3 regions of the Nonomuraea sp. NPDC049378 genome follow, and region 1 is predicted to be linked to each of the others. Evidence: riboswitches for the same ligand, from Rfam matches in the RefSeq annotation. Region 1 holds a riboswitch; each other region holds the start of a gene.

Region 1 (4,776 bases):
TGGGTGGACAGCCCGTAGTCGCGCAGCAGCGTCTCGAACCAGACGCCGAGCGGCCACCTGACCGCCTCGACGATCGCGGTGAGCACCAGGACGCCGAGGACCACCCGCACCCACCAGGGGCCTTTCAGCCGGCCCAGCACCCTGGCCCCGAAGGGGGTGGCCACCAGCAGGGCCGCGAAGGCCAGCGTGAGCGCCAGCCCGAGATAGCTCGGCAGGGACGTGGCCGCGTCGAACGCCCGCGCCCTCGCGATCTCGGCGGCGGTGAAGTCGCGCGCCGGGTCGGGCGGCCCCGCGGCCAGGACCGTCCACGGCGTGCTGAAGGCGGCCACGGCCAGGATCACCGCCGCGAGCACCGCCAGGACCACGGCGGCCTGCCGTCTGAACCGGCGCTCGACCGCATCCACCGCCGCGTCCGCTACCGGGCCCTCCCCCGGATCCTGCGCCGGGCCGTCCGTCGTCGCGGGCACCCCGTCACCCTGCCCCCGTTCGCGCCGTCTCCACGCCCCCGCCGCGCCGCCGTCCGTCCGCGCGGCGTCCTCCGCGCTGACGGCGCCCACGGGAACACCGTCACCGGGCCCTGTGGCAGCCGCCTCTCCGCCGCCCGCCCCGGCCTCCTCAGAGGGGCCGTCCGCGTCCCGCCGTCCGCTCATCCTTCTCCCCACTCACGCGAGCTGCTCCCGCACGTACGCGCGCCACCGTGCCGTCAGCCAGGCCACGGAGAGCCCGAGCGCGGCGAGCGCCTCGTCGACGCCGGCCGCCTGCGCATCACGGTAGAGCCTCACCAGGCTCCTCTCACCGAAACGGCGGGCGAGGAACCGACACGCCAGCCAGGCCTCCTGGTACGCCAGCGCAAGGCGTCCGGGGTCAGGCCCGCCGACGGCGAACGCCTCGGGCCCCGGCAGCGCGGCCGGCACGCGCCCGGCCCGCACCTCGGCGGCCAACTCGGCGGCGGCCGTGCGCACGGGCAGCCCGGCGTCCCGGTAGGCCACGTAGTCGGCGAAGCCCTCGTAGAGCCAGACGGGCAGCCCGCCGGTGCCCGCGGCGACGTGGGTCAGCTCGTGGGTGAGGACGACGTCCTTGCCGGTGGAGGTGAGCCTGCCGAACGACTCGGGGACGACGATCACCCGCCCGCCGTCGGCCACCGCCGCCAGCCCGTCGAGTCGCTCCACGCCGGCCAGCCGGGCCGCGTCCTGCGCGGAGCCGGGAACGATGACCACGGGCCGCACCGGGCGGCCGAGCACGGCCGTGACCCGCAGCCCCGCCGAGTCGGCGCGGCGGGCGAGTTCGCTGAGCGTGCCGGGTGCGGCGCGGTGGCCGGTGACGAGGGAACGTGCCCCGCGGGCGGTGACCTGGCCGTCCGGCCACAGGTCACGGGCGTGCGCGGGGAAGACGGGCGATCCGGGGGCGGGCGCGTCGGCGGCGAGGCCGAGGAGGAGGAGCGCGGCCAGCGCGGCTCGTCGGCTCACCTGCTCGGACACGCTGCCGATCGTAGTGGGCCCGATCAGGGCCGGCCCTCTACGAGGGGCCGCCGACGAGCGTGAGGACGGGCTGCCACGGGAGCCCGCCCGGGCTCCGGAAGATCTCCCGGGCCCGGGCGGGGCCTCATCAGAGGCCGGGACGGACCGCGCCGACGAACGACGACTTGCGCCATCCGCCCAGCTTGTCGATGCGCACCCGTTCGCCTGTCCGCGGCGAATGGATCATCTTGCCCTTGCCGACGTACATGCCCACGTGGCCGAGCCCGTTGAAGAACATGAGGTCCCCGGGCTTGAGGTTGCGCCAGGAGACCTTGTTCCTGATGCCGGCGAACTGGCTGCTCGCCACGCGCGGGAGTTTCACCCCGGCCTTCTTCCAGGCGTACTGGACGAGGCCGGAGCAGTCGAACGAACCAGGGCCTGTGGCGCCGTAACGGTACGGGTCACCGATCTGGTTCTTGGCCACGGCGATGGCCTTGCCGGCCTTCACCTTCTGCCGAGCGGTCTTTGCCCGCTTGCGAGCGGCCTTGGCCGACTTCGCGGTGGTGGCGGCGGTGGCCGCCCTCACCGAGGAGACGCCGGCCGTGTCGCTCCTCGTCGCCGCCTGAGCCGTGGGGGCGTGGAGGACCAGGCCTCCGGCCGTCACGGTCATCGTGAGCACGACGCCAGGCAGGGCAATGCGGGACAGACGGGGGTTGTGCAGGGAGGTAGACAGGATTTCTCCTTGGGTCTTCCACGAACGCCTACCGGGTTAGCTGTCGGATTCGGGCCTGGAAGTCGCCCTACGGCGCGATGGCGCGCCGATTCACCCCTGATCCCTGGGGAACTGGGATCGCTGGGTCCCCGGTTCCGTGCCTCCTGACTGCACGGATTCGGCAGGTCATCGCCCGTGTCATGGGGATGTCGCGGCGATGACCAGCGGATCTTCATCTGTCTTCACACCGGGAGGGACCGATGCGGGTTCACGGCGCCATGGCTTGTGCACCGCGACGACGCCAGAAGCTACGCGGAACGGTCAAGGATCAGCAAAAGCCGAGTCAGGCTGTAAAGATCGACTCAGGCCTCAGTAAACTCCCGAACCCCTGTTGGAACAGGGGGCGTCGTTACCAAAAAGTGACCCTGCTCACATTCGCGAAACATCCGTCTTGTCAGGGGTCAGATGTCGCGTTTGTCACATTCCGCCTCGTATGATCTCGACCTAAGGTGATCAGGAGGATGCGGAACGTGATCGCGGACCGCCCGCACGACGGCAACGATGGTGCGTCGTAGAAGGAGGGGACGGAATTATGGGCGGACGGCGCCCACGAGGCTGCGGCCGTAGGCGGAGAGGCTGACGACCTTGACCACGTCGCCCGTCTGCGGCGCATGGACGATCTTCCCGTTGCCCGCATAGATGCTGACGTGCCCCAGACCCTCGCTGAAGATGAGATCACCGGGCTGGAGCGCGTTCAGCGACACCTTGCGGCTGGCGCCCCACGCCCACTGCGCCCACGTCGTCCTCGGCAAGGACACGCCCGCGGCCCGCCATGACGCCTGCGTCAGCCCCGAGCAGTCGTAGCCGCCCGGCCCCGTCCCGCCGAACACGTACGGCTTGCCGACCTGCGCGAACGCGAACCGCAGCACCGCTGCGGCGTTCCCCGACGCCGGTCCCGTGTACGCGATGCCGGTGCTGTTCGGGTCACCGGTCTTGTAGGCGCCCAGCTTCTTCAGGAGCTTCTTCTGCTTGGCGATCAGGCCGAGGATCTCCTTGCGCTCCTTCTCGACCTCGCCGCGGACCTCGTCGGCCGACCGCAGGGCACCCTGCGCCTTGTCACGTTCCTTCTTCAGCCCGCGGTTCTCCCGGTCGAACGCCGCCAGCTTCTCCGAGCGTTCCTTGGCCATCTGCCCGGCCAGCGCCATCCCGGCCAGCCGTCCCTGCGGGTTGTCGGCGCTGACCAGCCCCGGCATGGTGGTGGCGTAGCCGCCGGCCCGATAGACGGTGGCGGCCATGTCGGCGATCTGGGTGCGCAGGTCGGCGACCGTACGGAGTTTGCGCTTGTAGCTCTTGTTCAGCTTCGCGTAGGTGCCCTTGGCCTTCTTGTAGCGCTCGGTCGCCGTGTTGTAGCGGTCGACGACCTTGTCGGCCTTGTCGTTGAGCTTGTCGAGCTTGGCCTTGGCCTGCCCGATGGTCGGCTTCGGATCAGCGAGCGCCGCCCCCATGGGAGACACCACAAGCCCGAACGCGAGACCCACGGCCACCGGCACCCGGCCAAACCTCACTGCGTCGCCTCCCAGGAGATCTTTACTGGGGCGAAATAGTACAGAAGTGGCGGGTGAGGTCTCACCCGAACATACCAATTCGTAACTTAAGCCCGGCCCAGGCGGCGCAGCAGCAAGCCAGAGGGAACGGGTCTGGCTCCCATCCGCCTGACGGACTCGGCCACCTCCCGGTCCGACGACACCACGGCTATGGCGCGACCGGGCGGCTCGGCGCGGACGAGCTGGCGGATCAGGTCGTCGGCGATCTCCCCGGGCGCGCTGAACAGCACCCTCACGCCGCGCGGCGCCACGACCTGCACAGGGGCGTTGAGCTCCGCACCGTCGAACACCGCGGTCACCTCGACCCTCGTCTGCGCCACCAGCCCGCCCAGCCCGGTCATCAGCCGGTTGCGCTGGTCGGCGAGGGTGAGCGTGCCGTAGCCGGTCTTGGTGACGTTGTAGCCGTCGATGATCAGGTGGATCTGCGGCAGCGCGAGGAGCTGGTCGAGAAGCTGCGGGTCGTCATCGGCCAGCGCCCGCGCGGGCACGCGCACACCCGGCCGTTCGCCGGTGACCGCGGCGACAGAATCGGCCGGCCGGCTGATCGTGGTGGGCAGGGCCAGCTCCCTGCGCAGCCCGGCGGACGCGTCCTGCAGCGCGTCGAGCAGCACCCTGATGCGGGCGTCCTCGATGCTCCTGCCCTCGCGCGCGGCCCGGCGCGAGGCTTCGAGCTGCTTCTCCACGTCGGACAGCCGTTCGCGCAGCCGCCGCAGCTCGGACTCCCCCGCGCTGCCCGCGGCCGAGGCGGCCGTCCTGGCCTCCTCGGCCGCCCGCTCCATCTCCTCGGCCCTGCGCGCCGCGGCCTTGGCCCGCTCGCGGGCGTCGTGGAGCCTGCGGCGCAGGTCGGAGTTCTCCGCGCGGGCGGCCCTGACCTGCTCGCGCAGGCGTTCCGCCTCCTCCTTGGCGCCGCTCTTCTGCGCGGCGAGCTGCTCGCGCAACCGGGCGACGGCCTCCTCGCGCTCGGAGTCCTCGGCGGCCGCGAGCGACTGCTCCAGGTCGGAGC
Region 2 (4,776 bases), on a different contig from region 1:
TCGACACCGCCGCCGCCTACGAGAACGAGGAGGGCGTGGGGCGTGCCGTGCGCGCGTCCGGCCTGCGCCGCGAGAAGGTGTTCGTCACCACCAAGCTGCGCAACGCCGACCACGCCCGCACGGAGCAGGCCTTCGACGAGAGCCTGGCCCGGCTGGGGCTCGACTACGTCGATCTCTATCTCATCCACTGGCCGGTGCCGAAGCAGGACAAGTACGTACAGGCGTGGAAGGCGATCGAGAAGATCTACCGTGACGGGCGGGCCAAGGCCATCGGCGTGTCCAATTTCACCGTCGGCACGCTCACCCGGCTCATGAACGAGACCGACATCACACCCTCCATCAACCAGATCGAGCTCCACCCGTACTTCCAGCAGCGGGAGATGCGGGCCTTCCACGAGGCCAACGGCATCCTCACCGAGGCGTGGAGCCCGCTCGGCCAGGGCAAGGGGCTGCTCGAGGATCCGGCGCTCGCGGTGCTGGCGGACAAGCACGGCAAGACTCCCGCGCAGATCGTGCTCCGCTGGCACCTGCAGCTCGGCAACGTCGTCATTCCCAAGTCCGTGACGCCGTCGCGGATCGCCGAGAACGTCGACGTGTTCGACTTCATCCTCGATCCGGAGAGCATGGCCGCCGTCGGCGCGCTGAACAGGGGCCTTCGCATCGGAGGCGATCCTGACACGTTCAATTTGATCTGATGCGTCTAGCATCTTCCGCGTGCGGGACTTCACGTGGGGCATCGCGGCGACGGGCGTCATAGCGCGGACTGTGGGAGCGGCGATCGTGGCCGAGCCCGGGATGCGGGTGGGCGCCGTCGGCTCCAGGAATCTGCGGCGGGCGCAGGCCCTGGCGTCCGCGCTGGGCGCGGAGTCGGCGTACGGCTCCTATGAGCGGTTGTGCGCCGACCCTGCGGTGGACGCGATCTACGTGGCGACGCCGCACACCGAGCACCTGCGGGTCGCGCAGGCCGCCATCGCCGCGGGCAAGGCCGTGTTGTGCGAGAAGCCGCTGGCCGCGACCGTGGACGACGCGGAGAAGATGGTACGCCTGGCGCGCGAGGCGGGCGTGTTCCTGATGGAAGCGTGGATGCGGTTCAACCCGCTGATCCGCCTCATCGCCGCCGACGAGCGGTTCGGCGACATCCGGTCGGTGCAGGCCAGTTTCGGCTTCGCCATGCCGTACGATCCGGCGCACCGGCTGTGGGCCCCGGAGCTGGGCGGGGGCTCGCTGCTCGACCTGGGGGTCTACCCGTTCGGCCTGGCCCAGCTGCTTCTGGGCATGCCCACCGGCCTGCGCATGACGGGCTCCCTGGCGCCGAGCGGGGTTGACGCGGAGGCGGGCGGGGTGTTGCTCTATCCCGGCGGCAGGCGGGCTTTCGTGGAAACCTCCTTGCTGGGGAATTACCCGAACCAGGCCTGTGTTGTAGGTACGCGGATGCGGGCGGACATCCACGCGCCGTTCTGGGCGCCGGAGCGGATCGTCCTCACCGGGCCTTCCATGGAGCCGGAAGAGCATGTGCTCGATCCGGCCGACAACGGATACGCCGGTGAGCTCCGCGAGGTCCGCGCCGCCACGGCCGAGGGCAGGACCGAATCCCCGATCATGCCCCTTGACGAATCCCTTGCCATGTCAGGGCTTCTGGCCGACGCTCGCCGGCAACTGGCCTAGCTGGGCCTTTATGCAGTTGTAATCCTCTTGCCTCATGTATTACCTTGTGGGGCATCTTACGGCATACGTCCGGTTTGTCCGGCTATGTCTGACCATCGCACGATAGATCACAGGATCGTCCTGTGACCGCTGAATCCGCATCACGCGGAACCGGGGACCCAAGTCCTTTGGGGTGAATCGGCACTCCGGTGCCGTAGGGCAGCTTCCACGCCCGAACCCGTCAGCTAACCCGGTAAGCGGCATGGAAGCAAGGAGTTACCCCCTCGATGGCCACGTTCCGTCTTACCGCAATCCCCAAGCGAACCATCACCTGCGCCGCGCTCGGCGCCAGCGTCCTCGCCTCGGCCCTCGGCGTCAACGTCGCCGCGGCCAACGCCGACACCCCGCCCGCGGACAAGCCGGCCGCCGTCTCCCCGGTGACCGACTCCAAGAAGCGCGCGGCCAAGGAGACCACGGTCAACGTGACCGCCTCCCAGGTGCTGGACTTCGCCAAGTCCCAGGTCGGCACCTCCGAGAACGCCGCCGGCGGCGGCACCCCGTACCAGAAGTGGTACGCCGACTCGCGGCGCGCCGCCGAGACCATCGCCCGCGACGGCGGCAACCGGGCCGCGTACCTGAACGCCGCCTGGTGCTCGATGTTCGTCTCCTGGGTCGGCGAGCAGACCGGCGCCCGCCCGCAGATCGGCTGGGACGCCTACACCGTCACCCACGCCAAGTGGTTCGCCGCCAACGACCGCTTCGGCACCAAGGCCAAGCCCGGCGCCGTGGTGTTCTTCTCCTGGGACGGCGGCAAGAAGATCACCGACATCCAGCACGTCGGCTTCGTCGTGAAGGACAACGGCGACGGCACCATCTCCACGATCGAAGGCAACACCGGCAACGGCAAGGTCGAGGAGCGGACCCGTCCGAAGTCCCAGGTCGTCGGCTACGGCTACCCCGAGTACGCCGCCTGACCCCGATCACCGCGAGCGAGCGCGCGTCCCGTGCGGAACGCGCGCTCGCTCGCGTTTCCGCCCCGCCACCCGGGCGGCCGGCGGCCTAACCGTCCGCCGCCGCCCGCTGGATGGCGTGCAACTCGGCGTAGCGGCCCTGGCGGGCCATGAGCTCGCCGTGAGTGCCCTGCTCGGCGATCCGCCCGCCGTCCAGCACCACGATCAGGTCGGCCATGCGCACCGTCGGGAAGCGGTGGGTGATGAGCAGGGTGATGGCGGCGCGGTGGCGGCGGGCGGCCTGCGCGTACCGGGCGAAGACGGCGCTCTCGGCGGGAGCGTCCAGGGAGGCGGTCGGCTCGTCCAGCACGAGCAGCAGCGGCTCCTCCCGCATCGACGCGCGCGCCAGGGCCAGGCTCTGCCACTGCCCGCCGGACAGCGTCACGCCGCCCTCGAAGCTGTCGCCCAGCTCGGTGTCCAGGCCCCTGGGCAGATCGGACACCGCGTCCGCGGCGCCGGCCCGCGCCAGCGCCTGCTCCACGGCGGGGCGGTCGTCCATACGGGGCAGGTCGCCGATGCCGACGGTCTCGGCGGCGGTGAGCTCGAACGGCACCCAGTCCTGGAACACGGCGCTGATCCTGCGCCGCCAGCGCACGGCCGGCACGTCCCGCAGCGGGACGTCGTCCAGCAGGATCTCGCCGCCGGAGGGCTGGTAGAGGCCGCACAGCAGCTTGGCCATGGTGGTCTTGCCCGAGCCGTGCGACCCGACCAGCGCGACGGTCGCGCCGGCGGGCAGGCTCAGGTCGATCCCGCGCAGCACCGGCCGGGTGGTGCCGGGGTAGGTGAACGTCACGTTCCGCAGCGTGATGCCCCGCGCGAAGCTCTCAGGCGGCTCGGCCCCGCGGGCGACGCGTTCGCGGCCGTGGTCACTCGTGGGCGCCCTCGTCCCGGCGCGGAGTGCGTCGTCGCCGGACTCCGCCAAGGCCGGGTCGTGGGTGCGGGCGTAGGCGCGGAGCCAGGCGAGCCGCGCGGCGGCGCGCAGGCCCGCGGCCACCGACCCGAGGTGGAAGGCCAGCCGGGAGGCCTGGGTGACGAACTGCACCCCGACCGTGGCCACCAGGACCACGTCGCCCGCCGTGGCCCGTCCCTGGGCGGCCAGCCAGGCCGCGCAGCCGAGCGCCGACACGTACCCGGCCAGGAACGTGCCCGACCCCGCGAACGTGAGCAGCGCGGCCCGGACCCCGGCCCGCGACAACCCCGCCGACACCTCCTCCCACCGGTGCGCGGCCATCGCCTCCAGGGCGGGCGCGGCGCGGCTGATCCGGATCTCCTTGGCCGTCCTCGGCGTGGTGACGGACTCGGACAGGTGCCGCTCCAGCCGGGCCGTCTCGGCGGTGCGCCCGGTGGCCGCGTCGACGTGGCGGGCCGCGCGGCCGCGTACCAGCAGCGACGGCAGCACGGCGCCGCCCAGCAGCAGCGTCACCAGCGGATGCACGGCGGCCATCAGCACGACGCCGAGCCCGATCTGCACGGCGTGCTCGGCGACCAGCGCGAGCGCCCACACCGCGAAGTACAGCTGGCGGCTCTCGTCGCGCAACATCGCCAGCTTGTCCAGGTACGCGGGCCGCTCCAGGTGCTCGATGGTGGGCACGCCCGAGGTGAGGGTGAGGATCTCCTCCTGCACGGACAGACCCATGCGTTCGGCCAGCTCCTCCATCAGCGCCAGCTCCGCGCGGCCGAGGGCCACACCGGTGGCCAGCGCGGCTCCGGCCGCCAGGCCCCACAGGGACGCCTGCGCGCCGTGGCCGGCGGTGGCGGCGTCGGTGAGCGCCCGCAGGAAGACGCCGACCAGGCCCTGGCTGACGGCGCCCAGGGCGAGGAAGGCGGCCAGGGTGAGGAAGGCCCGCCGGTCGGTGCGCCAGGCCAGGGTCAGCAGCGTACGGAGGGTCGCGGTCACCGGCCCGCCTGCGCGATCAGGGCGGTCTGGAGGCGGTGCCAGCGCGCGTAACGGCCGCCCAGAGCCAGCAGTTCGGCATGACCGCCCTGCTCGGCCACGGCGCCGCCGTCGAGGACGACGATCCGGTCCGCCCGCCGTACGGTGGCGAACCGGTGCGAGATGAGCACCAGGGTGCGCCCGCGCGTGCGGTCCAGCAGCCGCTCGAACACCTCCTGCTCGGCCCGC
Region 3 (4,776 bases), on a different contig from region 1:
CTTCTACGAGGACTGGCTCGACGTCAAGGCGCTGCGCAGGGAGGTGCTGGATCCCCTGGACGATGGCGGCTCGGGGCGCGTGCTGCCGGCTCTGTGGGACAGCCGGATCGACCGGGCGTACCGGCTGCCCTATGAGGAGCTTCCGCCGGGCGGGGTGGTGATCGTGGACGGGACGCTGCTGCTGGGACGGGGGCTGGCGTTCGAGCTGAGCGTGCATGTGTGGTTGTCCGCGGCGGCGCTGGGGCGCCGCACGTCCGAGGAGGAGCGGTGGCGCCTGCCCGCCTATGAGCGGTACGAGCGCGAGGTGCGGCCCCAGGAGGCGGCCGACGTCGTGATCAGGGCCGATCATCCCGACCGGCCCGCGCTCCTCCTGTGACCCGGCGCCGGATCGGCCGTCCGCGACCGCCGTGCGAACGGCAGGAAACGGGCTGCCCTCTCGGGCGCCGAGCTGCCGGGATGAGGGTGGCCGCCGGCGGGCGGCCACCTGTCAGCGTGCTGTCGGGCGCTTGCCGTGGTTCGCCTTCTTCTTCTTCTTGCGTGCCTTGCCCTTGCGTGCTCGCCTGGCCATAAGCTCGCCTCCGGAGTCGGTGTCCTCCCAACGTCTCTCGCCCGTGCTGACCAGCGCAAGCCATCCGTAGCGAACTAACATTCCCCAACAGCGTCGTGTCATAATTTGGTGGAATCTGTTGGAAGGAGCGGGCGTGCTCGCACAGCAGCGTCAGCAGACGATCCTCGAACGCGTGCGCAGCAACGGCGGTGTCCGGGTCGCCGACCTCGTACGCGAACTCGGCGTCTCCGACATGACCATCCGCCGCGACCTCGAGGTGCTGGCCGAACGCGGTCTGCTGGAGAAGGTGCACGGTGGCGCGACCGCGCTCGGCCCCGGATCGACCGAGGAGCCGGGCTTCACCGCGAAGTCCGCCCGCCAGCAGCAGGAGAAGGAGGCCATCGCGCGGCACGCGGCCAGGCTGGTACGCCCCGGCACCGCCGTGGCGCTGTCGGCGGGCACCACCACGTGGGCGCTGGCCCACCACCTCATCGGCGTTCCCGAGCTGACCGTGATCACCAATTCGATCCCCGTCGCCGAGGTCTTCCATCGCAACCCGCGCGCCGACCGCACCGTCGTGCTGACCGGCGGCGTGCGCACGCCGTCCGACGCGCTGGTCGGCCCGGTGGCCGTGGCCGCGATCCGCCGCCTGCACGTGGACACGCTCTTCCTCGGCGTGCACGGGATGAGCGTGCGGGCCGGCTTCACCACGCCCAACCTGCTGGAGTCGGAGACCGACAGGGAGCTTGTGACGGCCGCGCACCGGCTGGTCGTCCCTGCCGACCACACCAAGTGGAACACGGTGGGCATCAGCACCATCGCCGAGCTGAGCGAGGCCGACGTGGTCATCAGCGACGCGGGGCTGCCCGAGGACGCACGCACCGAACTGGCCGAGCGGGCCGGAGAACTGATCATCGCGGAGGACACGCATTGAAGCGCACCGTCACCCATCTGGCCGACGGCCGAGAGCTGATCTACTTCGACCGGCGCGACGACGCCGACCGGAGCGCGATCGACCGGCGCCCGCTTGAGCCCCGGCCGGTGGCGTCCGAGCTGCGCTACGATCCGCTGACCGAGGAGTGGATCGCGATGGCCGGGCACCGGCAGACGCGGACGTTCCTGCCGACGGGCACGTCCGCCGAGTGCCCGTTGTGCCCGTCGTCGGACACCCGGGCGACGGAGATCCCTGCGTACGACTACGACGTGGCGGTGTTCGAGAACCGCTTCCCCTCCTTCTCCACGAATTTTGGGACTTATCAAGATGTGGGTGGGCTGAGTGAGGTTCGTCCGGGAGTGGGGCGGTGCGAGGTGGTGTGCTTTACCTCGGATCACTCGTCATCCTTCTCGAAGCTCTCCGACGCCCAGGTGCGGCTGGTCATGGAGGCGTGGGCCGACCGTACGGCCGAATTGTCCGGGATCGAGGGCGTGGAGCAGGTGTTCTGCTTCGAGAACCGGGGCGAGGAGATCGGCATCACGCTGGCGCATCCGCATGGCCAGATCTACGCCTACCCGTACGTCACGCCCAGAACGAAACTCCAGCTCGGCGCCGCGGCCCGCTACCAGGGCCCGGGCAACCTGTTCGCCGACGTGCTGGCCGCCGAACGTGCCGCCGGGACACGGGTGGTGGCCGGCAACGAGCTGTGGACGGCGTTCGTGCCCGCGGCCGCGCGCTGGCCGTACGAGGTGCACGTGTATCCGCACCGGCAGGTGCCGGACCTGGCGGCGCTCACGGAGGAGGAGCGTGCGGCGTTCGCCCCGCTCTACACCTCGGTGCTGCGGGCCTTCGACGGGCTGTTCGGGGTCGTGATGCCGTACATCTCGGCCTGGCACCAGGCCCCGGTGCGGCGGGACCGCGAGCTCGCGTACCTGCATCTGGAGCTCTTCAGCATCCGGCGGGCGCCCAACAAGCTCAAGTATCTGGCGGGCTCGGAGTCCGCGATGGGCGCGTTCGTCAACGACGTGCTGCCGGAAGAGGCCGCGCGCATGCTCCGATCACAAGTAGATCAAGAATAGATTTCTACTTAAGGTCGCATGTCTCGTGATCTACCACTAATATCCCCTTATGCATCGGCCGTAACAGCCGTTGCACCGCCTAATCCTGGGCGAGTTGCCCGGGAGCCGGGGACCCATCGCACCTGGGGTGAATCCACATCCGTGGTAGGGATACGCAGCTCCCATACCCGAACCCGTCAGCTAACCCGGCCGGCAGAGGGAGAGGAACACCTACGTGGCGGCTTCGTCCCCCGCGAGTCTTGCCATCGGTCTCATCGCCGCCGCCGCCGCCGTCGTCGTTTCGGCGGCCCCGGCGTCCGCGGCGTCCACGGCCCCCAAACCCAAGGAGTCGGAGCTGCGCGCGCAGCTCAAGCAGCTCAACAAGAAGGTCGACAAGCTGATCGAGGCCTACAACCTCAAGCGCGTCGAGCTGGCCAAGGCGCAGAAGTCCGCCAAGGCGGCCAAGGCCCGGCTGGCCACCGCCGAAGAGGCGCTGACGACGGCCGAGAAGCGGGTCGCCGAGATAGCCCGCCTGCGCTACCAGAACGGCAACCCCGGAGTGCCCGTATTCATGTTGCCGGAGAACAGCGGCGGCGCCGCGGTGCTCAATCAGGTCACCGCCGAGCAGCAGGCGTTCGTGCAGGGCGTGGCCAGGGCGCGCGACGAGAAGAAGAAGGCCTCCGCGCAGGCCGTCGAGCTCGCCGACAGGATCCGCAAGGACGCGGCCGAGGTGGCCGGTCAGCGCGACGAGGCCGAGGACGTCATCGACGACATCGAGAAGAAGCTCCAGGACCTGGTGCCGTTCGGCACCAACCGCAGGTCAGACGGCGGCTGGGCACCCGAACTCCCGTCCGGCTCCGACAACATCACGCCGCGCACGCGGCTGATGAAGGAGCAGATCGGCAAGAACTTCGCGCTGCCCTTCACCGTCGGCTGCTTCCGCTCGGGCTCCAGCGGCGAACACCCCCTGGGCCGGGCCTGCGACTTCATGATGAGCACGGGCGGCTCGATGCCCTCCGCCGCCAACGCCGCCCTGGGCGACCGCATCGCGGAGTGGGCCATCAAGAACAAGAGCAGGCTGGGCGTCAAGTACGTCATCTGGAAGCAGCGCATCAACCACGGCTCGGGTTGGAGCACGATGTCCAACCGGGGCAGCATCACCGAGAACCACTACGACCACGTGCACATCTCGATGAACTGAAAAAGGGACGAATAGCATCTGATGAGCTATTCGCCCATTTGAAGAATGCGTTTGAGCTGTTCATCGACCTACAGGAGCGACATTCGCCAAGATCATCGCACGTGTTGATGTGCGGCTATCTGCCTGCGACTTTCCGGGTTCGCCGGAAGGGATCTCGCATCAGATGCGAGCATGTCGCATCCGATGCGAGGTGGTGTTGGGGTGAAACGGGTCTCCGTGGAGGGCGCCGCACATCGCCATGGGAGTGGCTGCCTGGGGATGTAGAGGACTAGGCGACGGAGTTACTGTCGGCGCCGGGGTCGCGGGCGCGCTCGACCGTTCGGAACTACCTGAACCAGATTGCGATGTTCTGCGACTACCTCACCGACGCCCGCTACGGGTGGGCGGAGCAGTGTGTGGAACATTTCGGGACGCATCCGGCACAGACCTGCCACGAGGACAACATGCCGTCGCACTCCTCGCCCTATGAGGGACGGCCTGAAGTGCGGGCGCTGACCCGTCGGGAGTTGCAGGACTTCTTCGACTACGCCGACGAGCAGGTGCTTAGGACGCGGGCCTCAGGCCGGAAGAGGTGGTTGCCGGCGTTCCGGGACGCGACCTCGTAGCTTCTGGTCTTGGGCCATCAAGTCCAGAAGCCTGCCGCCCTTGGAAATCCCCGCCAGGATCAACACCGAGCCGTCCCAGTTCACCCCGGCCGACCACCGATGGGCGCAAGCACGACGCCTGCTGACCGAAGTCACGCTCCCGACCGGCGATCGGGTCGCCGGCCTCTTGGTCCTGCTGTTCGCTCAGCAGGTTAGCCGGATCGCCCTACTCACCCGCAGTCACATCCACCATCGCGACGACGGACGCACCGAACTCAGCCTCGGTGCCACGAACGTCGTACTCCCTGGCCCACTCGCCGACCTGATCATCCAACTCCCCACGCCGCGCAGCGATGGCACCGCTCGCCACCTCCACGACGGAACCTGGCTATTCCCCGGCCGTCGCCCCGGCCAGCCCCTCCACCCCACCAGCTTGTCCCGCCGCCTAACCC

What was found. Region 1 has a riboswitch for cyclic di-AMP ahead of ACZ6SA_RS14420 (C40 family peptidase). Riboswitches for the same ligand answer to the same signal wherever they lie in the genome.
Region 2: another riboswitch for cyclic di-AMP. It lies ahead of ACZ6SA_RS13055 (C40 family peptidase); the one in region 1 lies ahead of ACZ6SA_RS14420 (C40 family peptidase).
Region 3: another riboswitch for cyclic di-AMP. It lies ahead of ACZ6SA_RS39020 (coiled-coil domain-containing protein); the one in region 1 lies ahead of ACZ6SA_RS14420 (C40 family peptidase).

The regions. Positions count from the first base shown of each region.
Region 1 is NZ_JBVJHP010000006.1:30,895-35,670, forward strand. Features, by position in the region: gene ACZ6SA_RS14410 (M48 family metallopeptidase) at 1-650, opposite strand, end outside; gene ACZ6SA_RS14415 (gluzincin family metallopeptidase) at 663-1,478, opposite strand; gene ACZ6SA_RS14420 (C40 family peptidase) at 1,606-2,127, opposite strand; cyclic di-AMP (ydaO/yuaA leader) riboswitch at 2,201-2,363, opposite strand; gene ACZ6SA_RS14425 (C40 family peptidase) at 2,760-3,734, opposite strand; gene ACZ6SA_RS14430 (NYN domain-containing protein) at 3,821-4,776, opposite strand, start outside.
Region 2 is NZ_JBVJHP010000005.1:202,309-207,084, reverse strand. Features, by position in the region: gene ACZ6SA_RS13065 (aldo/keto reductase) at 1-695, shown strand, start outside; gene ACZ6SA_RS13060 (Gfo/Idh/MocA family protein) at 715-1,665, shown strand; cyclic di-AMP (ydaO/yuaA leader) riboswitch at 1,783-1,919, shown strand; gene ACZ6SA_RS13055 (C40 family peptidase) at 1,932-2,618, shown strand; gene ACZ6SA_RS13050 (ABC transporter ATP-binding protein) at 2,704-4,551, opposite strand; gene ACZ6SA_RS13045 (ATP-binding cassette domain-containing protein) at 4,548-4,776, opposite strand, start outside.
Region 3 is NZ_JBVJHP010000022.1:158,940-163,715, reverse strand. Features, by position in the region: gene ACZ6SA_RS39040 (nucleoside/nucleotide kinase family protein) at 1-376, shown strand, start outside; gene ACZ6SA_RS39035 (50S ribosomal protein bL37) at 488-568, opposite strand; gene ACZ6SA_RS39030 (DeoR/GlpR family DNA-binding transcription regulator) at 702-1,481, shown strand; gene galT (galactose-1-phosphate uridylyltransferase) at 1,478-2,560, shown strand; cyclic di-AMP (ydaO/yuaA leader) riboswitch at 2,627-2,769, shown strand; gene ACZ6SA_RS39020 (coiled-coil domain-containing protein) at 2,775-3,740, shown strand; gene ACZ6SA_RS39015 (hypothetical protein) at 4,085-4,345, shown strand; gene ACZ6SA_RS39010 (hypothetical protein) at 4,386-4,776, shown strand, end outside.